DNA from 2 places in the Sphingomonas nostoxanthinifaciens genome. Region 1 is predicted to be linked to the other one. Evidence: predicted binding sites of a transcription regulator. Region 1 holds the regulator's gene; the other holds the start of a gene.

The links. The regulator LexA, encoded in region 1, represses DNA repair genes until DNA is damaged. The targets are predictions, from matches to a motif close to GTTCCNCNCTTGTTCT.
Region 2: a site for LexA is predicted at 4,449-4,464, ahead of K8P63_RS08350 (ImuA family protein). Genes of this name have one in related genera too.

Annotation. Positions count from the first base shown of each region.
Region 1 is NZ_CP082839.1:837,965-845,379, forward strand. Features, by position in the region: gene trpE (anthranilate synthase component I) at 1-497, shown strand, start outside; gene K8P63_RS03820 (DUF983 domain-containing protein) at 510-872, shown strand; gene K8P63_RS03825 (anthranilate synthase component II) at 869-1,456, shown strand; gene trpD (anthranilate phosphoribosyltransferase) at 1,453-2,445, shown strand; gene trpC (indole-3-glycerol phosphate synthase TrpC) at 2,447-3,238, shown strand; gene moaC (cyclic pyranopterin monophosphate synthase MoaC) at 3,235-3,705, shown strand; gene K8P63_RS03845 (molybdopterin molybdotransferase MoeA) at 3,702-4,883, shown strand; gene lexA (transcriptional repressor LexA) at 4,939-5,607, shown strand; gene K8P63_RS03855 (VOC family protein) at 5,617-5,958, shown strand; gene K8P63_RS03860 (DUF885 domain-containing protein) at 6,003-7,415, opposite strand, start outside.
Region 2 is NZ_CP082839.1:1,731,977-1,739,391, reverse strand. Features, by position in the region: gene K8P63_RS08370 (arylamine N-acetyltransferase family protein) at 1-276, shown strand, start outside; gene K8P63_RS08365 (EAL domain-containing protein) at 419-2,206, shown strand; gene K8P63_RS08360 (glycosyltransferase family 4 protein) at 2,214-3,266, opposite strand; gene K8P63_RS08355 (glycosyltransferase) at 3,263-4,336, opposite strand; gene K8P63_RS08350 (ImuA family protein) at 4,469-5,218, shown strand; gene K8P63_RS08345 (Y-family DNA polymerase) at 5,145-6,671, shown strand; gene K8P63_RS08340 (error-prone DNA polymerase) at 6,668-7,415, shown strand, end outside.

The DNA.
Region 1 (7,415 bases):
CCGAGCATCTGATGCTGCTCGATCTCGGCCGCAACGATGTCGGCCGCGTGGCGGCGCCGGGCAGCGTGCGCGTGACCGACAGCTATACGATCGAGAAATATAGCCACGTCATGCACATCGTCTCGAACGTCGTCGGGCGGCTGGGACAGGGCAAGGATGCGCTCGACGCGCTGTTCGCGGGCTTTCCCGCCGGCACCGTCTCGGGCGCGCCGAAGGTGCGTGCCTGCCAGGTGATCGCCGAGCTCGAGCGGGAGACGCGCGGCGCCTATGCCGGCGGCGTCGGCTATTTCTCGCCCGACGGGTCGATGGACAGCTGCATCGTGCTCCGAACTGGCGTGGTCAAGGACGACACCCTACATGTCCAGGCAGGCGCGGGCATCGTCGCCGACAGCGATCCCGCGGCCGAGCAGCGCGAATGCGAAGCCAAGGCCGGCGCTCTCTTCGCCGCTGCCCGCGAGGCTGTCGCGCGCGCCGCCGAGCCGCGCTTCGGCCAGTAGGAAGGCGATCGGATGAGCGGCGAATATAAGATTGCGATGCTGCGCGGGCTGCGCCGCCACTGCCCCACCTGCGATTCGCCGACGTTGTTCGCCGGCTATCTCAAGGTCCGCCCGATCTGCCCGGTCTGCGGCGCCGACAATGGCCAGTATCGCGTCGACGATGCGGCCTCCTATTTCACCGTGCTGCTGGTCGGCCACCTGATCGTCGGGCCGCTGATCGCATTCCCGGCGCTGATGGCGCTGCCGCTTTGGCTGGCGCTGCTGATCCTGTTGCCGCTGGTCGCGGCGGTGACGCTGGCCGCGCTGCCGTACATCAAGGGCACGATCCTCGGCGTGCTGGCGGCGGGTGCGGCCAACCGGAAGGCGGCGCCATGATCCTCGTCATCGACAATTATGACAGCTTCACCTGGAACCTCGTCCACTATCTCCAGGATCTGGGGGTGGAGGTCGAGGTCGCGCGCAACGATGCGATCGGGGTGGGGCAGGCTTTGTCGTCGGGTGCGGAGGCGTTCCTGATCTCGCCCGGCCCGTGCACGCCGAACGAAGCGGGGATCAGCCTCGATCTTGTCGCCGCCTGCGCCGATCAGGCGCGGCCTTTGCTCGGCGTGTGCCTCGGCCATCAGGCGATCGGCCAGCATTTCGGCGGGCGCGTGGTGCGAGCGGCGACACTGATGCACGGCAAAACCTCGCCCGTTTTGCACGACGCCACCGGACTGTTCGCGGGCCTGCCGAGCCCCTTCACCGCGACACGCTACCATTCGCTGGTGGTGGAGGGTGCGCCGGCCGATTTGGTGGTCAATGCGTGGACCGAGGACAATATCGTCATGGGCTTCCGCCATGCGCACCTCCCGATCCACGGCGTGCAGTTCCATCCCGAGAGCATCGCGACCGAGCATGGCCATGCGATGCTCGCCAACTTCTTGACGGCGGCCGGCGTGCGGGTGGCGCAGCGCGCATGACCACGCTCGCCCTGCTGCCCGATCCGGCCGAACCGCTCGAGCATGCGACCGCCGAGCAGGCGTTCGCCGACATCCTCGACGGCAAGGTCGCGGACGATGATGTCGCCGCCTTCCTGACGGCGATGACGCTGCGCGACGAGACCAGCGTCGAGATCGCCGCCGCGGCGCGTGCGCTGCGGGCGCGCATGATCGAGGTCGAGGCTCCGGTCGGCGCGATCGACGTATGCGGCACCGGCGGCGACGGCGCGCACAGCCTCAACATCTCGACCGCGGTCGCGATCGTGGTGGCGGCGTGCGGCGTGCCGGTCGCCAAGCATGGCAATCGCGCCGCTTCGTCCAAGGCGGGCGCGGCCGATACGCTGGAGGCGCTCGGGCTCGATCTGGATCGCGCGGCGGCGCGGGCCGAGGCGAGCCTCGCCGATCTCGGCATCGCCTTCCTGTTCGCGCAGACGCATCACCCGGCGCTTGGCCGGCTGGCGCCGATCCGCCGCGCGATCGGGCGGCGCACCATCTTCAACATCGTCGGTCCGCTCGCCAATCCGGCACGGGTGACGCGGCAGCTCGTCGGCGTGGCGCGTGTCGATTATCTGTCGACCGTGGCCGAGGCGCTCGACCTGCTCGGCAGCGAGGCGGCGTTGGTCGTGTCGGGCGAGGAGAGCCTCGACGAATTGTCGATCGCGGGGCCCAGCCGCGCGGTGCCTGTCGGCCTGTGCGGCATCGGCGGCGCGATCACGCCCGAGGATGCCGGCCTGCCGCGCCACGGGCTCGATGCGATCCGCGGCGGCGATGCGAGCTACAATGCCGCGGCGCTGCGCGCGCTGTTGCGGGGTGCGCCGGGCGCCTATCGCGATGCGGTGCTGCTGAATGCGGGCGCGGCTTTGATCGTGGCTGGTACGGCGGCGACGCTGGAGGAGGGCGTCGAGGAGGCCGCCGAGGCGATCGACAAGGGCCTTGCGAACGCGCTGCTCGATTGCTGGATATCCTTCTGACATGTCCAACCGGTTGACTGCGATCCTCGAAACCAAGCGCGCGCATGTCGCGGCCGCCAAGGCGGCCCGCTCGATCGGCGACCTCGACGCGGCGGCGGGGCAGGTGTCGGCGCCGCGTGGTTTTCGCGCCGCGCTGGAGCGCAAGGCGGTCGCCGGCCATGCGCTGATCGCCGAGATCAAGAAGGCCTCGCCGTCCAAGGGCTTGATCCGCGCCGATTTCGATCCCCCGGCGCATGCCCGCGCTTATGAAGCGGGCGGCGCGGCCTGCCTGTCGGTGCTTACCGACGAACCCTATTTCCAGGGCGCCGACGCGTATCTGGTCGCGGCGCGGGCGGCCTGCGGGCTGCCGTGCTTGCGCAAGGATTTCATGGTCGATCCGTGGCAGGTGGCGGAAGCGCGCGCGCTCGGCGCCGATGCCATCCTCATCATCGTCGCCGCGCTGGACGATGGAATGATGGCGGAGATCGAGGCGGCGGCGATCGAGCGCGGCATGGACGTGCTGGTCGAGGTTCATGATCGTGCCGAGCTGGCGCGCGCGCTACGCCTGCGCTCGCGGCTGATCGGCGCCAACAATCGCGATCTGCGCGACTTCACCGTCGATTTTGCGCGCACCTACGAACTGGTCGCGGATGCGCCGGCCGACTGCCTGTTCGTCGCCGAGAGCGGGCTGGGGGACAAGGCCGATCTCGATGCGATGGCGGCACATGGCGTGCGCGCCTTCCTCGTCGGCGAGAGCCTGATGCGGCAGGCGGACGTGGAGGCGGCCACGCGGCGGCTGCTGACCGGCGCATGACCCGGCTGACCCATCTCGACGATGCCGGCGCGGCGCACATGGTCGATGTGTCGGACAAGGCCGTCACCAAGCGCACCGCCGTGGCCACCGGCCATATCGCCATGACCGGAGCGGCGCTCGACGCGATCCGCGCCGGCACGCTCGCCAAGGGCGATGCGCTTGCGGTCGCACGGATCGCGGGGATCATGGCGGCGAAGCGCACCGCCGAATTGGTGCCTCTGTGCCATCCGTTGCCGATCAGTTCCGCCAGTGTCGACCTTGCGTTCGTCGAGGGCGGGATCGACTGCACCGCCACCGTCGTCACCGACGGCAAGACCGGGGTCGAGATGGAGGCACTGACGGCCGTCTCGGTCGCGCTGCTCACGCTCTACGACATGGCCAAGGCGATCGATCGGGCGATGACCATCGGCGCGATCGGTTTGGCCGCCAAGGCGGGTGGCCGATCGGGCGATTGGGTGCGCCCGTGACGATGCTGCAGGCGGCCGACGCGCAGGCGCGGCTGCTGGCGCTCGCACCGCCGCTGTCGATCGAACAGGCGTCGCTAGCCGAGGCGGCCGGCCGCTGGGCAGCGGCGGACGTGGTCGCGCAGCGCACGCAGCCCGCGGCGGACCTGTCGGCGATGGATGGCTATGCGCTGCGCTTCGCCGACCTGCAGGGCACGCTGACGGTTGTCGGCGAGAGCAAGGCCGGCGGTGCGCTCGATCGAGCGCTGGCGCCGGGCGAGGCCGCACGCATCTTCACCGGCGCGGCGATGCCGGCCGGTGCGGACACCGTGCTGGTTCAGGAGGAAGCGGCGCGGGACGGCGATTTGCTGCGTCTCGCGGGCGACGGGCCTGCCCGGCCGGGCGCGCATGTGCGGCGACGCGGAATGGATTTCGCCGGCGGCGACCGGCTCATCACGCAGGGTGAGCGGCTGAGCCCGGCGCGGATCGCGCTCGCGGCGATCGGCGGGCACGGCGCTCTGCCGGTCCGCCGCCGCCCGCGCATATGCATCCTCTCGACCGGCGACGAACTGGTCGCACCGGGCAGCGCCGTGGATGGTTTGCCTGCATCCAATGGCCCGATGCTCATGGCGATGCTGGCCGGCACGGTGACCATCGTCGCGAGCGGGGACATCGTGCCCGATCGTCTGGGCTCGCTGGTGGGAGCGTTTCGCGCCGCGGCGGATTGCGCAGACATCGTTGTGACGACCGGCGGCGCCTCGGTCGGCGACCATGACCTCGTGCGCCCGGCGTTGATCGAGGCGGGCGCGACGATTGATTTCTGGCGGGTCGCGATGCGGCCAGGCAAGCCCGTGCTCGCCGGGCGGCTCGGCGACGCAGTGGTGCTCGGCCTGCCGGGCAATCCCGTGTCGGCGTTCGTCACGGCGCAGCTCTTCCTGCTGCCGCTTGTCGCGCACCTCGCCGGCTGTCCCGATCCGTTGCCGGCCTTCGGAAGGGCGCGCCTCGCCGCCGGGCTGCCGGCGGTTGGCGAACGCACCGATTTCCTGCGCGGGCGGATCGACGGGGACATGGTGCATCCGCTGGTCGGTCAGGACAGTGCCGCGCTGGCGATGCTGGCGCAGGCCGATGCGCTGATCGTGCGACCGGGTCGTATCGGGCCGGCGGCTGTGGGGGATCCTGTGGATATCCTCCGCATCGCTTGACAGGCGCGTGGTTGTTCCCTACACGTTCCTTAAAGGTTCTGTAGGGACGGATCACATGCTGACGCGCAAGCAACATGAGCTGCTTTGCTTCATCAATGAGCGGTTGAGCGAGACCGGCGTCTCGCCCTCGTTCGAGGAGATGAAGGACGCATTGGATCTCAAGTCGAAGTCGGGCGTCCACCGTCTGATCTCGGCGCTGGAGGAGCGCAGCTTCATCCGCCGCCTGCCCAACCGCGCCCGCGCGCTGGAGGTGCTACGCCTGCCCGACGCGGTGAAGACCGCCGCGCCGAAGCCCTCGCGTCCCCCGGCGTCTGCGCCCAAGCTGGTGCTTCCTGCGGCGAACGACGTGCTCGAACTGCCGCTGCACGGGCGGATCGCCGCCGGCATGCCGATCGAGGCGCTGGAGGGACGCAGCACGCTCTCCGTGCCGGCGGCCCTGCTCGGACCCGGCGAGCATTATGCGCTGGAGGTGGCAGGCGATTCGATGGTCGAGGCCGGCATCCTCGACGGTGATTATGCCTTGGTCCGCCGCGGCGAAACCGCGCGCGACGGCGAGATCGTGGTGGCGCTGATCGACGATAGCGAGGCGACGCTCAAATATTTCCGTCACGAGGGCAAGATGATCCGGCTCGATCCGGCCAACCGCGCCTACGATCCGCAGCGTTATCGGCCGGGGCAGGTGCGCATCCAGGGCAAGCTGGCGGGGCTGCTCCGCCGTTATTGAGGTGTGACCATGCAGACCGCGCGCACCGATTTCATCGAGCTTCCGGCGACCGACATCGCCGCGACGACGGCATTCTATGAAAGCGTATTCGGCTGGAGCCTCACGGCCTTCGGGCCGACTTACGCCTGCACGATGACGGGCGACGTCGACATCGGCCTGCAGGCCGATGTCGCGGAGCGCACGGCGGCACCGCTGCCGGCGATCCGCGTGGCCGATCTCGAAGCGGCGCTGGCGGCGGTCAGCGCCGCCGGTGGTGCGATCACGCACCCGATCTTCGCCTTCCCCGGTGGGCGGCGCTTCCACTTCCGCGATCCGTCGGGCAACGAGCTGGCGATCCACACCGCCGCGTGACGCAAGGGTCGGCGGCGCGCGCTGCGCCGCCGACCGCTCGGCCGTCAAAAGGCGGCGGTGCTTTTGGTGTCCATCATCAATCCGCGCACCAGCGGGATGGGCGGACCGCCATGATCGAGCAATTCGTCATGGAACGCCTTCCAGCCTGCGCGGCCGCCATGCGTCGCCGTCCAGTCGGTGCGCAGCCGGCGGATCATCAACTTGCCCATCGTGTAGACGAGATAGGCCGGGTCGTAGGTGCCGCGCGCCGCCTGCTGCCGCGCGGTACCCTCGGCCTGGTAGCATTGCTCGACGAACATCTTGCGTGACTGCTCGACCGTCATGCCCTGCGTGTGCAGGCCGATCGCCGAGAGGTAGCGGCAGTCGCGCTGCAGTGCGTTGGCGAGCTGGCCGATATGCGCCTCGGGATCGCCCTTCCGCAGGCCGGCCTCCCACATCATCTCCTCGGCATAATGCGCCCAGCCCTCGGCGAAGGCATTGCCGACGAACACCCGGCTGAAGAAGGACGGCGAGCGGTTGGCGTGCAGGAACTGGAGGAAATGGCCCGGCATCACCTCGTGCACCGTGACGAACAGCAGGTTGGTTTCGCCCGGCGTCGAGGCGCGCTGCACCTCGGGCGTCCATGCCGGATCCGGCGGCGAGATATAATAGACCGAGGGCAGGCCATGCTCATACGGTCCGGGCGGATCGATATAGGCGGTGTTCTGCCGCATGAACGGCGGCGCCTCGTTGGCGAGCGCCTGCTCCGTGCCGGGAATGGTGACGAGCTGCTTCGCCAGAACGAAGGCGCGCAGCTCGGGGATCTGGCGGCGCGCGGTCGCGACCGGGCCGCCCTCGCCCTTGTGCGCATTCGCCTTCGCGGTGCAGTCGGTGATCGAGGCGCCGGGGGCATAAGCAGCGCAGGCTTCGTTCAAGGCATCCTGGTTGCGCTTGAGGTCGGCGCGGCCAACTGCTTCCAGTTCGGCGACCGGCGTATCCACCATCTCGGTGGCGTAGAGCATGCGCTGGAACCGCTCGGGCCCGAGCGCGAAATCCTGCGTCGCGGCGCCACGATTCTGCTCCAGCCATTCGGCGAGCCCGTGCAGCGCTGTCGCCGCGGCGGTGGTCGCCGCGGCGAGATCGGCCTGCAGCTTGGCGTCCTTAACCCCGGCAAATGCTGCCGGAACATCCTTGGCGTAATAATCGGCGAGGCCCTGAAAGCCCGCTTTGCCGAAATTGATGAAGGTCAGCGGCATCGGCATGCGCAGATTGGCGCGGACCTGCGCCGCCGCGGCCGGAATATGCCGTGCGAACGCCGTCACCGCGCGCATCCGCGTCGCCGCGTCGGCGTAGGGCCGCGCGACATAGACGTTCGGATCGAGCATCGAGATATAATAAGACGGGTTGCGATGCGGCTGGTCGGCATCCTCCAGCCAGAACAGCCGCCCGCGCGCGACCGCGATCAGGTAATCGCGCTC
Region 2 (7,415 bases), 890 kb from region 1:
CTCGCGCCCGCTTATCCGACCGACGCCGTACTCTCGAACTTTTGGGTCTCGACCGCGCCCGACAGCCGCTTCGTCCAGCGCGTCATCGTCAGCATCGTGCTGCCGAACGGCTTCGCCACCCTCACCGACCGCCTTTACCGTCGCCGCAATGGCGAGACGGGCAGCGAGGGCGAGATCACCGATCCGCGCGTCTACCGCATGCGCCTCAGCATGATGTTCGGCATCGACCTTTCGGTCGAAGAGGTCGCGGCGCTGGGGCTGTTCGACTTGGCCTGAGACGACGGCCCATATCCCAAACCGGACTTGATTGATCGGCGGGTGGACTTGCCCGACGTCGTCACGGAGCGTTTAACCGTCCAAGACCGTTGTTCAGGTCGGACGGGAGCTCGCCGTGCTTATCGAGTTGCAGAATCAAGTATTGGAAAAGATCGCCACCGGCGAACCGCTGACCGATACCCTCGATCTGCTGTGCCGTCAGGTCGAGCGTCTGCTCGACGACGTGCGCTGCACCGTCGTGATGATCGAGGACGACAAGATCAGGCCGCTCGCCGCGCCGGCCATGCCGCCATTTTACGCGGAGGCGATCAACGGCGTGCCGGTCGGCCCCTGCGCCGGCTCGTGCGGCACCGCCGCCTGGACGCGCCATCCGGTGGTCGTCACCGACATCGCCACCGATCCGCTGTGGGACGGCTTTCGCGAACTGGTGCTGCCGCTGGGGCTGCGTGCCTGCTGGTCGAGCCCGATCGTCGACAATCACGGCGTGTCGATCGGCTGCTTCGCTTTCTATTATCGCGAGCCGCGCGGGCCTACCCTGCTGGAGCGGAGCGTGGTCGATGCCTGCCTGCACTTGTGCATGATCGCGATCGATCGCGCGCGCAGCGTCGCCGCCCACCACGCCCTGGTCTATCGCGATGCGCTGACCGGGCTCGGCAACCGCGCCGCCTTCGAGGAGACGATCGCCAGCCCGCGCGCGGACGGCTGGGCGCTGATGCTGATCGACGTCGACGATCTCAAGACGGTCAACGACATGTTCGGCCATCGCGCGGGCGACGGAATGATCACCACGGTGGCGCATCGCGTGGCCGACATCGTCACCCGGCCGCGTGCCTTTCGCATCGGCGGCGACGAGCTGCCCGTATTGATCGAGAGCGCCGAACCCGAGGCGGAGGTCGAACGGCTCAGCAAGACGCTGCTCGCCACGATCGACCATCCTGCCGACTGCGCCGGGCAGATGCTGACGCCGTCAATCTCGATCGGCGCGGCCATCGTGGTTCCGGGCAGCGACACCGCGCATGAGATCGTCCGCAGACACGCCGATCTTGCGCTCTACCATGCGAAGAGCACCGGCAAGGGCGGGTTCGTCTGCCACACGCCGCGCCTCGGCACGCGCATCGCACGGCGACTGGCGGCGGTGCGCACCGTCCGCGCGGCGATCGCCAACGATGCCATCGCGCCTTATTACCAGCCGATCGTCGATCTCGCCACGCGCACGCCGATCGGGCTGGAGGCACTCTGCCGCATCCGCACCAGCGAGGGCGTCATCGTCGCCGGCGACACGCTGCAGGACGCGCTGACCGATGCGCATGTCGCGGTCGACATCACCCGGCTCATGCTGGCCAAGATCTGCGACGACCTGCGCGGCATGCGCGATGCCGGGCTGACGATCAGGCCGGTGGCGATCAACTTGTCGCCGTTCGACTTCCGCCGCCCCGGCATCGCCCGATCGATCCTCGACGCGCTCGATGCGGTCGGCATGCCGCGCAGCGCGCTGGCGATCGAGGTCACCGAACTGGTGTCGCTCGGCCGACACAACGATGTGGTGACGGCCGAGCTTGCGGAGCTGCGTCGCAACGGCATTTCGGCCGCGCTCGACGATTTCGGCACCGGCTTCGCGTCGCTCAGCCATTTGCTGTCGATGTCGGTCGACACGATCAAGATCGATCGCAGCTTCGTCGGCGACGGGCCGCGCGGCTTCGCCATCATCGACGGCGTCGCCCGGATCGCGGGTGCGCTCGGCATCCGCATCATCGTCGAAGGCGTGGAGGAGGAGGCGCAGGCGTGGGCGCTCGCCCGCCTCGGCTGCCAGGCGGTGCAGGGATTTCGCTTCGCCCCGCCGATGCCGCTGGCAAAGACGATCGACTATCTTGCCGCGTTCGAGCCGCTGCCCCCGGCGGTGGTGGTTCAACCGCTGCGGCGAGTGGGCTGAGCCCGGATCAGCCGCGTGTCTCGCGCAGTCGCGCGACGATCGCCGCCCCGGCCGCCACGAACCGCTCGGGTCCGAACCGGCTGAGCAGCCGTGCGCGGCCCGCGGCGCCCATGGCGGCGAGACGTTCGGGCTGCGCCAGCGCAGCGCGCAGCGCGGCGGCGAGCGCGATCGCGTCGCCGGGCGGCACCAGCCAGCCGGTCTCGCCCGGCAACACCGACCGGGCGATCTCCCCGACCGCGCTCGCGATCACCGGCAGCCCGGCCTGCATCGCCTCGTGCGCGGCGAGACAAAAGCCCTCCGAGCGCGACGGCTGGAGATAGAGATTCAGCCCGGCGAGAAAGGCGCGGGGATCGCCGACGAAACCGGCGAAATCCAGCCGCCCGCCCGATCGATCGCCCAGTTCCGCCCCGGCATCGCCGTCGCCGCCGATCGTCACGCGGGCGTCGATCCCGGTGGCCAGCGCATCCGCCAGCACGTCATAGCCCTTCACGCGATGCAGCCGGCCGAGCGAGCCGATGCGCATCGGCTCGCCCGGCCGCCACGGTGCGGCCTGCGGTGCAGCCGCATCGGCACGAAAGATCGGCCACAGCATCAGCCGCGCTTCGTCCACGCCCATGATATCGCGCGCATAGCGCCACACCGCATCCGAATCCGCCACCCATATGGCGGAGGCACGCCAGCGCAATTTCAGCAGCCGCAGATTGGCGGGTTTCAGCCACGCCGCATGCTGCCAGCTGGCCACCGGCAGTTGCTGCCGCTGGCCGACAATCTGGCCGAGCAGGGTCGCGCGGCTGAGCGAGGTCCACAAATGGGTGGCGCCGATCGCGCGCACTTCACGATCCAGCCAGCGCAAGGCGGCAAGATGATCGCGCCTGCCGCCATCGCGCACGCGCACCTCCAGCCCGGCTGCCTGCATCGACCGCAGCGCGCGTCCATCGCGTCGGGTAAGCGCGAGAACAACCACCTCAGCGCCCTGCGCGCGCAGCACCCCGCACAATGCCGGCACCGGCAGCGCGGCGCCACCGCCCTCCACCGAATTGATGATGTAGGCGATCCTCACCGCCGGCTTGCCGCCAATCCGGTGAACAGCGCCAGATAATGCCACGCGACCGGGCCGATGCGGTGTCGCTCCACCCGGATCGCCAGCTGCACCGGATCGGACGGCGGCAGCACGAGCATCGCCGCCATCGCCGCCGTCATTGCCGGTGCATCGTCGATCGGCACGATCCGCCCAGCCACGGGATCGTCGATCAGCTCGGACGCCGGCGTGCAATTGGTGACGATCGCGGGGCGACCGGCGGCGAGCGCCTCGATCAGCACCGCCGGATAGCCCTCGAAACGCGATGGCAGCACGAACAGCCGCGCCCGATCCAGCCAGTCGCGCGTATCGGCGACATAGCCCGGCATCCGCACGCGCGCGGTCAGGCCATGCTGCGCAATCAGCCGCTCCAGCCGGGCGCGATCCGGCCCCTCGCCGACGATCACCAGCTCGGCATCGCCGCGATCGAGCCGCGCGAAGGCGACGATCAGCAGGTCGAAGCCCTTTTCCGGCACCAGCCGTCCCGCAGCGAGAATGATCGGCGGCCCATCGGGCACCGGCAGCGGCGCTGGCATATGATCCTCCAGCGCGGGCAGCGGGATGGTCGCCACGATCGGGCGGCCGACCATCCGTTCGGCCTGCGCGGTGGCGGCGTCCGAGAGAGCGACGATGGCATCCGCTCCTTTCAGCAACAGCCTCATCCGCCGTCCGAACAGGAACTGACGCAGCGCCCGGCGCTGCGGCTTGGCGAGCGCCGCGCTCACCTGCGCGACGATTGCGGGGCGGTGCGCGCGCGGCAGTGCTGCCAGCGCGGGCGCCACCGGCCAATGAAAATTGCCGGGAAGGAAGACGGCGTCGACCGGCTCGCGGCCGAAATGCGCCGCCGCGGCGCGGGCAAGGCGCAGGCGCGATCCCCGGCCGCGCGCGATCGGCTGCGGCGCGGCCACAACCTGCACCGCCGGATCGAGCAGCGCGCGCATCTCGCCCTCGCCACTCCCGCACAGGATGGTGACCGCCGCACCTTCCATCGCCCAGCGCGAGGCGAGCCGCACCGCGATCCGCTCGGTCCCCCCCAGCGCGAAGTCGTGCATCACGATCCCGATCGAGGGAAGGAATTCGCCGGGGGCCATATCCCGCCGGTAGCCAAGCACCGCCGCCAAGTCACTGAGGAACCTTGACTCGCATCGCTGGCGTTGAGACTATGGAACATAGAGTGAACATGAATGACCGAGTCGCCCTCCTCCTCCCCGCTTCGCCAGCGTTTCGCCGGGTTCGACCAGGTGACCGAGCCCACGCGCTTCGCGCTGGGCCATGCCGGCCTCGACACGGCGCTGGGCGGTGGATTACCGCGCGGGCGGCTGCACGAATTCTGGCCGGCGCGGCCCGAGGACGGCCCGAGCGCGATCGGCTTCGCCCTGCTGCTGGCGCTGCGCGCGGGCGGGCGTGGCGGCAATATCGTCTGGCTGACGCAGGATCGGGCGCCGCGCTGCGGCCGGCTCTACCCGCCGGGCCTCGCCGAACTGGGGGCCGATCCGGCGCGCCTGCTGTTCGTGACCGCGCCCGACGAGGCGAGCCTGCTGCGCGCGGCGGCGGACGTGGTGCGCTCGCCCGCCGCGGGCACGGCGGTGATCGCGCCGGGCGTGGCCTCGCCTGCGATCGACCTCACCGCCACGCGCCGGCTGACCTTGTTCGCCGAGCGATCGGGCGTGACCGCCTTGCTGGTGCGCCAGTCCGATCCGCACTGCCCGTCGGCCGCTGCGACCCGCTGGTGCGTCGCGGCTGCGCCCTCGCCGTTGCTGGAGGCGGATGCGCCGGGTGCGCCGGCTTTCATGGTCGAATGCACGCGCCAGCGCGGCGGCGCACCGGTCGCCGCGACGCGGCTGGAGTGGCAGCGTGACGATGGCCGCTTCGCGCCTCTATCTGGCGCTGCACCTGCCGATGCTGGCGGAAGACGTCGCGCGGCTGGCGGGTGAGGCATCAACGCACCTGCTCGTCTTCGTCGAGAAAACCGGCAATGCGATGCGCCTCACCGCCATATCGCACGTCGCCGCACGCGCCGGCCTCGCCCCCGGCCTGACGCTGGCCGACGCCCGCGCGCGCATGCCCGATCTGGTGGCGCGCGACCGCGACCATGCCGGCGAGGCGCGGCTGCTTGCACGGATCGTGCGGGGCTGCACGCGCTACACGCCGATGGCGGCCGCCGAGGCGCCCGACGGTGCGATCCTCGACATTACCGGCTGCACCCACGCCTTTGACGGTGCACCCGCTCTGCTGGCGGAGTGCGCGCGCCGCCTTGCCGATGGCGGCGTCACCGCCCGGCTCGCGCTTGGCACCACGCCCGAGCAGGCGCGCGCGCTCGCCCGCTTCGGCCCGCCCGGCGAAATAGGTCCGCTTCACCCTCAACTTCCTCAACTTCGCGCCCTGCCGGTCGAGGCGCTGGAGGCGCTGCCCGACGTGACGGTGGCGCTGCGCCGCGCCGGCCTCAAGACGATCGGCCATCTCGCCGAACGCCCGCGCGCGATGCTGGCGGCGCGCTTCGGCGATCTCGCGCTGCGGCTGATCCGCGTGCTGGGCGAGGAGGATCGCCGCATCAGCCCCGAGCGCCTGCCCGCCCCGATCTTCGCGCTGCGCCGCTTCGCCGAGCCGATCGGCCGCGTCGACGACGCGCTCGCCTGCCTCGAGGAATTGCTGGGCGAGACGGTGACGATGTTGCTCGAACGCCACCAGGGCGGCCGCCGCTTCGCCGCGCGCCTGTTCCGCAGCGACGGCCATGTCGCCGGGCTGGAGGTGGGCACCGGCCGCCCGACGCGCGACGGTCCGGCGGTGATGCGCCTGTTCCGCGAGCGGCTCGATGCGCTGGCCGACCCGATCGACCCCGGCTTTGGCTTCGATTGCGTGCGGCTCGACGTGGTCGCCACCGAGCCGCTGGCGGCGCGGCAGGAGGATCATCTGGCACCGGCACGCGAGGCCGAGGCGCTCGATGCCCTGGTCGATCGGCTGGCGGCGCGGCTCGGCACGCGCCGCATCCACCGCGCCGCACCTGCCGACACCCACATCCCCGAATGCGCGAGCGTCGCCGCGTCACCCTCCGCGCCGGTCGTGTGGGAAACTCCCGAGCCCGACGAGCCGCCGCTCCGTCCGCTCACCCTGCTCGATCCGCCGCAGCCGGTCGACGTGCTCTATGCGCTGCCGGAGGGGCCACCGCGCCGCTTCGCCTGGGCCGGGCGCCAGCACGACGTCGCGCGATGGGAGGGGCCTGAGCGGATCGCCGCCGAATGGTGGCGGCGGCGCGATCGCGGCGGCCTCACCCGCGATTATTATCGGGTGGAGGATGCCGCCGGCCACCGCTTCTGGCTGTTCCGCCACGGCCTGCACGAACGCGAGCTGACCACGCCCGCCTGGTATCTGCACGGCCTGTTCGCATGAGCGAGGCTGCCGCGCCTTATGTCGAGCTCGCCTGCGCGACCAATTTCTCCTTCCTCCACGGCGCGAGCCACGGCAGCGACCTGCTCGGCCGCGCGCTCGCGCTGGGCCATGCCGGGCTCGGCATCTGCGACCGCAACACCGTCGCCGGCGTGGTGCGCGCATGGGATGCGCTCAAGCGCGCGCGCGCGGGCGTGCACGAGACGCTGAAGGAGCCGCCACCCGATTTCCGCCTCGTCACCGGCGCGCGGCTGGTGTTCGCCGACGGCACGCCCGACATCATCGCTTATCCCGAGGATCGCGCCGGCTGGGGCTGGCTTACCCGCTTGCTGTCCGCGGGCAATCTGCGCAGCGACAAGGGCGGCTGCGTGCTGGGCCTGCCCGATCTGCTCGCCCACCTCGACGGCCTGCTGCTGATCGTGCTGCCGGAAAGCACACGCCGCGACGGCGAGGGCGTGGCGCGGGTGGCGGGCAAACGGACGTTGCTGCCGGAGGATGCTCCGCCTCCCCCCGTTCGGCTCGAGCCGTCACGGCTGCGGTCGCGACCGGCCCGACCTCCGCTCGAAGCGAACGACGAGGGCGAGGAGGAAGGCGAGCCGGAAGGCGCGACGATCATCCCTTTCCCCTCCCGTCACCCCGGCGAAGGCCGGGGTCCAGTCCCGCCGCCGACGTCGCGCGTGGAGCCCTGGATCCCGGCCTCCGCCGGGATGACGGAGGGGACGAAGCAAGACCTTCCTTCGCTCCTCC